DNA from 2 places in the Cupriavidus sp. NPDC089707 genome. Region 1 is predicted to be linked to the other one. Evidence: predicted binding sites of a transcription regulator. Region 1 holds the regulator's gene; the other holds the start of a gene.

Region 1 (3,653 bases):
CAGCGTGCGCAGCCCGAGATCGTCCAGGAAGGCCTTGGTGGTGGCATACAGGGCTGGCCGGCCCGGCACGTCGCGGTGGCCGATCACCTCGATCCAGCTGCGGTCTTCCAGCTTCTTGATGACTTCCGTGCTGACCGTTACGCCGCGGATTTCCTCGATATCGCCGCGCGTCACCGGCTGGCGATAAGCGATGATCGCCAGCGTCTCCATCACGGCGCGCGAGTATTTCGGCGGCTTTTCCGGATTCAGGCGATCGAGGTATTCGCGCATCTCGGGGCGGCTCTGGAAGCGCCAGCCGCTTGCCAGCGACACCAGCTCCACGCCGCGCGGGCGCCAGTCCTGGCGCAATTCCTCCAGCAGCACGCGGACGGTATCCGCGCCGACGTCGTCGGCGAACAACCGTCGCAGATCATTGACGCGCAAAGGCTCCTGCGCGCAGATCAGCGCCGTCTCGAGGACGATCTTCGCCTCTTGGGTATTCATGTTGATGGTGTGCAGCCTGTCTTTGCACCTGCTCCCGGACGGATCCGGGGCACCGGAGATTTTGGATACAGCGACGCCAATGCCATCGCCATCTCATTGCGCAGCTCACCCGAATGCCTGCTGCATCCAAGCCGTGCACTTCCCTTTCTTTGCATCGAGTTGCCGGGTCACTCCGGCAGGAGATCGTTCGCATGCCGCCATGGGTCGGTCAGCGAACCTCTTGCGTGGCGCGTCCGCACAACGGACGCCACTGTTGGCGAACTGAACGCCTCGGACGCAAGAAAAACGGGTATCGGGAGCAAGGCCGGCATCTCCAACACCGCAGTGCCAGCCGGGCTTTTGAACCAGATCTTTTGAACCGGATGGACCGCAGGGACGGGCGGGCATCGAACTACCAACACTTCCCGCCGCCGTGGGCGCACCTTCTGGTAGGAAGGTCGCTGGCACGGCTCGCCGCTGCTTACAAAACACCGCGCGATACCGCAATGCTGGCGATTGTATGGCATTCCCGCCCTCGCCCGCAACCATCATCGGTCGCGCCGCGCGACCCATGCGCCTCAAAAGACCAGACAGAAACCCTGCTCGGCCAGCGAATGTGGCAGCAACGCCGCGCGCGCCAGGCCGAGAGCCCCGAACGCCATGACCGCCACGCCCGCGCCAACGCGAACCGCGCGCCGCCGCGACAGGTTGCGCAGGTAACCGGACAGCCCTGACAGCACCAGCAGGTTGGGCAGCGTGCCGACCCCGAACACGCCCATCACCAGCGCACCGGAACCGGCATTGCCGGCGAGCAGCGCCAGCGTCAGCGCCCCGTAGACCATGCCACATGGCACCAGCCCCCAGGCCAGGCCAACGCCGTAGCGCCTGGCAAGCCCTCCATGCGCACGCACGAACGTGGGCATGCCGCCGCCCAGCCGCCCAAGCTGCCGCGCCACGCCGCTGCCCACCCGCACCGCCAGCCGCTCCAGCCACGCCACGGTGAAGGCATTGCCGCGCAGCAGGCGCCAGCCCGACCACAGCAGCATGGCACTGCCGGCGCTGAACAGCCAGCGCTGCACCGGCAGGTAATCCTGCTTCCATGCGCCGGCGCCGATCGCGCCAAGCAGCGCGCCAAGCAGCATATAAGTCGAAATCCTGCCCAGGTGCATTGCCAGCAACTCGCCGGCCCAGGCGGCACGGCTGCGCACGAAAGTCATGGCCACGATGCCGCCACGTGGCTGTTCGACTGCCAGCGCAATGCCGCCACACATTGCTGCGCAGTGCACGCCGCCAAGCAATGCCAGCATAAAGACGCTAATTAGCACACCAAATGGCAAATCTGACTCCCTGCCTCATCACATCGCACGGTAAAATGTCGTGGTCGCGCCCTCGCATCCACTCTTGCAGGTTCCAATTGCTCACCTCCATTCCAATCACCGAAATGTCGCCCCGTTGCTCCACATGCGCGATGGGGCAACTGTGCCTTCCGGTTGGCATGTCCCAGCAGGACCTCACCAAGATGGACACGCTGGTGCAGGAACGCATCCGGGTCCATAAGGGTGAGACCTTGTATCGCATGGGCGACCCCCTCACCGCGGTTTATGCCATTCGCTTCGGCACACTGAAGACGCATGTCACGACCGAAGACGGCCGTTCACAGATTACCGGTTTCCACCTGCCTGGCGAAATCGTCGGCCTCGACGGCCTCGGTGAGATGCAGCATGCCTCGGATGCGACCGCGCTGGAAGATACCGAAGTCTGCGTAGTCCGCCTTGGCGACCTGCAGACGCTGTCTGCAGACCTGCCTTCGCTGCAGCATCAGTTCCTGCGGCTGATGGGCAAGGAAATCACGCACGACCAGCTCATGCTGGTGACACTCGGCTCGATGCGCGCCGAAGAACGTTTGGCCGCGTTCCTGATCAACCTGTCTGAACGCCTGTCGGCGCGCGGCTACTCGTCGACCGAATTCGTGATGCGCATGAGCCGCGAGGAAATCGGCAGCTACCTTGGCCTGAAACTGGAAACCGTCAGTCGCCTGTTCTCGCGTTTCGCTGAAGCCGGCCTGATCCAGATTCGCCAGCGCCACGTCAAGCTGGTGGATCTCGCCGGCATCAAGCAACTCTACAGCCGTAGCTGCTGAACCTTCCCCCCGCCCCGCCGCGTTGCGCCTGCGCCGCGCGGGGCGGCGCAGGCATCGCAATTCACTCCAACTCGTCGGTATCACTGAGCCGCGTCGGCATCGTGTACAGCGTCAACCCGCTGGACAGTGCGCAGAAGATCCACGCCAGCAGGAAGCTCATCGTATAGATCGATTCGCGCGACGCCTCGATCGGATGCCCAAAGAACTTCAGGTCACCGGGATCCACGACCGAGAACACTGTCGCGGTGGCAAAGCCCGCCATCAGGAACCCCGGCCACAAGACCCACATCAGCCAGCGCAACCTCATGGCTGCCTCGCTGCACTGGGCTGAGGCTGCGCTACCCCGGCCTTCTCGACCACCAGTCCATGGCGCGTTGCACCCTGCACCGGCAAGTCAGGGTGCGACGACGCAAGCCAGATAGTGACACCGCACGCCACCATCGCGACCAGCGGGCCGCTCATCAACAGCCACGGCCACGGCTCTTTCCACCACGGATTGCCTTGCTGATTCATCATGCCCCCTTGAGTTCTGCACCGAGCGCCTGGCGTCACAGGTCGCGCGGCACGATAAAACTGGTGCTTTGCCGGATCTCGGCGCTGCCCCGCTCCGTTGCCTCGCTGGTCACCGTCACGCTGATCTTGTGCGTGCCCTGCGCCGCGTCCTCGATCGGCAAGCGTATGCGGATCGGCAACAGCCGGTTCGACGTTGGTGCCAGCGACTCGGCTTGCTTGTCGTACTCGACCGTCAGGTTCTTCAGTTCGTCGCTGTCGGCTCGCACGCTGATGTGCATCGGCCCTTCTGTCGTGTTGATCAACTGCAGGCGATAGACGTTCTCGATCCAGCGGCCTTCGACCTCTCGACCCAGCGCGCCACGGTCGCGGATGATGTCCACCTTCAGCGGAGTGCGCAGCGCGATTGAAGCCACGAAGCCAGCAAGCAGCGCGACCCAGATCACGGAATAGATGATGACACGCGGGCGCAGCAAGCGCTTGCGCGACGCCGTCGCCGACAGCGCCTTGCGCATTGCATTTTCCGAGGTGTACCGGATCA
Region 2 (3,653 bases), on a different contig from region 1:
GGCATCGCGCCGCGCGCTGCGCGCTTCCTCGCTACTGCTAAGCCTACCGATCGGTTGCCGGGCCTAGAGCCCCGTGGCAGTTCGGCAGCCATTCGCCACCCTTTTTCCGTTTTTCTTTTTTTATCTTCCTTAGCGAGGAAGGAGTCCGCTCATGCCCATGCTCAGCCATCCCGCCATCAAGTACCAGCCTGCCGCCACCGTAGACATTCCCGACCGAACCTGGCCCAGCCGCCGCATCACGCGTGCCCCGATCTGGATGAGCACCGACCTGCGCGACGGGAACCAGTCGCTGATCGAGCCAATGAACACCGCACGCAAGCTGCGTTTCTTCGAGCAACTGGTGAAGGTCGGCCTGAAGGAAATCGAGGTGGCATTCCCGGCCGCGTCGCAGACCGACTTCGACTTCGTGCGCATGCTGATCGAAGAGAAGCGCATCCCCGAGGACGTCACCATCGTGGTGTTGACGCAATCGCGCGAAGACCTGATCCGCCGGACGGTGGAATCGGTGCGCGGCGCCGCGCGCGCCACCGTGCATCTCTACAATCCCATCGCGCCGGCATGGCGGCGCATCGTCTTCAATGCCACGCGCGAGGAGATCAAGGAAGTCGCGGTCTCGGGCACGCGCCTGATCAAGTCACTGACCGATGCCATGCCGGAAACCGCATGGACCTACGAATATTCGCCCGAGACCTTCAGCCTGGCAGAACTCGATTTCTCGTTGGAAGTCAGCGACGCGGTATCCGCGACGTGGGAAGCCGGTCCCGGGCGCCCCATGATCCTGAACCTGCCGACGACGGTGGAATGCAGCACGCCCAATGTGTTTGCCGACCAGATCGAATGGATGCACCGCCGCCTGGCACGGCGCGAACACATCGTGCTGTCGGTCCATCCGCACAACGACCGTGGCACCGCGGTGGCGGCCGCCGAGCTGGCGGTGATGGCGGGCGCCGACCACGTGGAAGGCTGCCTGTTCGGCAACGGCGAGCGCACCGGCAACGTCGACCTGGTGACGCTGGCGCTGAACCTCTACACGCAGGGCGTGGCGCCCGGCCTCGATTTTTCAGATATCGATGAAGTGCGCCAGTGCGTCGAGCATTGCAACCAGCTGCCGGTGCATCCGCGCCATCCGTACGTGGGCGACCTGGTCTTCACCGCATTCTCCGGCTCGCACCAGGATGCGATCCGCAAGGGCTTTGCGCAGCAGCAGCCCGGCGGCATCTGGGAAGTGCCGTACCTGCCGATCGATCCCGCCGACCTGGGCCGCAGCTACGATGCGGTGATCCGCGTCAATAGCCAGTCGGGCAAGGGCGGCATGGCCTTTCTGCTCGAACAGGCGCATGGCATCTACATGCCGCGACGGCTGCAGATCGAGTTCAGCCGCGCGGTGCAGGCCATGACCGACGACACCGGGCTCGAAGCGAGCGCGGACGACTTGTATGCGCTGTTCAGCCGCGAGTACCTGGAGCAGCAAACGCCGTTGCGCTATGTCTCGCACCAGCTGGTGTCTGACAGCGGCGGCGCGGTGGAGATCGAAGTGCAGATGGTGCGCGACGGCCAGCCTTGCAGCGTGCGCGGCACCGGCAACGGGCCGATCGATGCCTTCGTCAATGCGCTGGACCTGCCGGTGCGCGTGATGGACTACCACGAACACGCGATGACCGCCGGCGCCGATGCGCGCGCGGCTTGCTATGTGGAGGTGCGGGTGGGCGATTCGCCGACGGGCTTCGGCGCGGGCATCGATGCGAACCTGGTCACGGCGTCGCTGCGTGCGGTGGTCTCGGGCGTGAACCGGCACCTGCAGGCAGGCTTTGGCGTAACACCGCGCCAGCCGGCAGACGAAGCCGCCGCGGCCTGACACGGCGCTCGCCGAGAGGGATCCGAAGAAAACCGGTGTGCCCCGCCCCCACGGGACACACCCGGAAAGACGCCCTTGCGGACGCCCACGACATGCCCGGTGCCACGGCGCCCGCCTTCGCGCGGAAGCTTGCGGGCGCTGATCTCCTGCACAGCGTAAGGGCTGGCGCGCCGGCGTGCCACGAATGATTCCGCATGTGGTTATTAGCGGAGGATTGCTGCCGCAACAGCGTTGTCGCGCGATCGCGACGCACCGTGTGTGGCGGCTTCCCGACTTGTTCTGCATCAAGGTCCGTACGGACCCGCTCGGCCAAACTGGCCACGGACTCCTTACCAGACCAAGACAAAACATCATGAACAAGCTCTCTCTCCGTACCCGGGTCACCTGCTCCGCCATCGCCGCCTGCGCCATGCTCGGCGCCTTTGCCACGCCCGCCCTGGCCGCAGACGACGGCCAGGGCAACTGGATGGTGCGCCTGCGCGGCACCTATCTCGACATGAGCAAAAGCTCCGATCCGGTCGGCGGCGTGGGCGCTTCGAATCGCATCACGGTCAACAACAAGTGGATCCCCGAGCTCGACGTCACCTATTTCTTCACGCCGCACTTCGCCGCCGAGCTGGTACTGACCGTGCCGCAGAAGCAGAACGTCTATCTCGACGGCAACAAGGTCGGCACCTTCAAGCACCTGCCGCCGACGTTGCTGTTCCAGTACCACCTGATTCCGAACGGCACGTTCCGCCCGTATATCGGCGCCGGCCTGAACTTCACGCGCATCTACGGCGAGAACATCGCCAATGACACGCTGACGCTCGACAGTTGGAGCGTGGGCCCGGCGCTGCAGATCGGCATGGACTACAAGCTGACCAAGAACTGGTTCCTGAACGCCGACATCAAGAAGATGTGGCTGCAGAGCGACGTCAAGGCCGGCGACGTCAAGGTGTCGCACGTCAGCCTGGATCCGTGGGTCTTCAGCATGGGCGTGGGTTATCGCTTCTGAGCCTGGTGGCTTGCCATGCAAAAAGGCCGGCGCCCGATGGCGCCGGCCTTTTGCTTTGGCGAGACAGGACGTCGCGGCCTAGCGGAATGCGGGCTCGTCGAAGCTGCGCAGCTTGCGCGAATGCAGCTGCTCGACGCCGTTCTCGCGCAGGATGCGGATCGCCTCCAGCCCGATGGTCATATGCTGGCTGACACGCTGCCGGTAGAAGGCATTGGCCATGCCGCGCAGCTTGAGTTCGCCGTGCAGCGGCTTGTCCGAGACGCACAGCAGCGTGCCATAGGGCACGCGCAGGCGGAAGCCGTTGGCGGCCACCGCGGCGCTCTCCATGTCGATGGCGATGGCGCGCGACTGGTTGAAGCGCGCGTACAGCGACTTGGACTTCAGCTCCCAGTTGCGGTCATCGGTGGAGACCACGGTGCCGGTGCGCATGCGCGTCTTCATCTCGTTGCCGGACAGGCCGGTGACACGCGCCACCGCTTCCTGCAGCGCCACCTGGATCTCGGCGATCGGCGGCACCGGCACCCACGGCGGCAGGTCGTGGTCGAGCACGTGGTCGTCGCGCACGTAGGCGTGCGCCAGCACGTAGTCGCCCAGCTGTTGCGAGCGGCGCAGGCCGCCGCAGTGGCCAACCATCAGCCAGCAATGCGGGCGCAGCACGGCGAGATGATCGGTCATGGTCTTGGCGTTGGACGGGCCCACGCCGATATTGACCAGTGTCACGCCGAGCTTGTCCTCACGCACCAGATGGTAGGCCGGCATTTGCGGCAGCGCGCGCGGGCGGGTCGCGTCTTCCGGCTCGGC

The links. Region 1 encodes FNR, which switches genes on or off when oxygen is low (the NO sensors DNR and NnrR bind a similar motif). Its sites were predicted from a motif close to TTGATNNNNATCAA; they were not measured.
Region 2: a site for FNR is predicted at 2,130-2,143, ahead of ACIP1U_RS18145 (OmpW family protein). Genes of this name have one in related genera too.

Annotation. Positions count from the first base shown of each region.
Region 1 covers NZ_JBIVHB010000003.1:277,000-280,652, forward strand. The annotation lists gene scpB (SMC-Scp complex subunit ScpB) at 1-483, opposite strand, end outside; gene ACIP1U_RS07610 (sulfite exporter TauE/SafE family protein) at 1,041-1,799, opposite strand; gene fnr (fumarate/nitrate reduction transcriptional regulator Fnr) at 1,877-2,602, shown strand; gene ACIP1U_RS07620 (hypothetical protein) at 2,664-2,909, opposite strand; gene ACIP1U_RS07625 (hypothetical protein) at 2,906-3,115, opposite strand; gene ccoG (cytochrome c oxidase accessory protein CcoG) at 3,151-3,653, opposite strand, start outside.
Region 2 covers NZ_JBIVHB010000010.1:167,617-171,269, reverse strand. The annotation lists gene leuA (2-isopropylmalate synthase) at 158-1,855, shown strand; gene ACIP1U_RS18145 (OmpW family protein) at 2,208-2,852, shown strand; gene ACIP1U_RS18140 (AMP nucleosidase) at 2,931-3,653, opposite strand, start outside.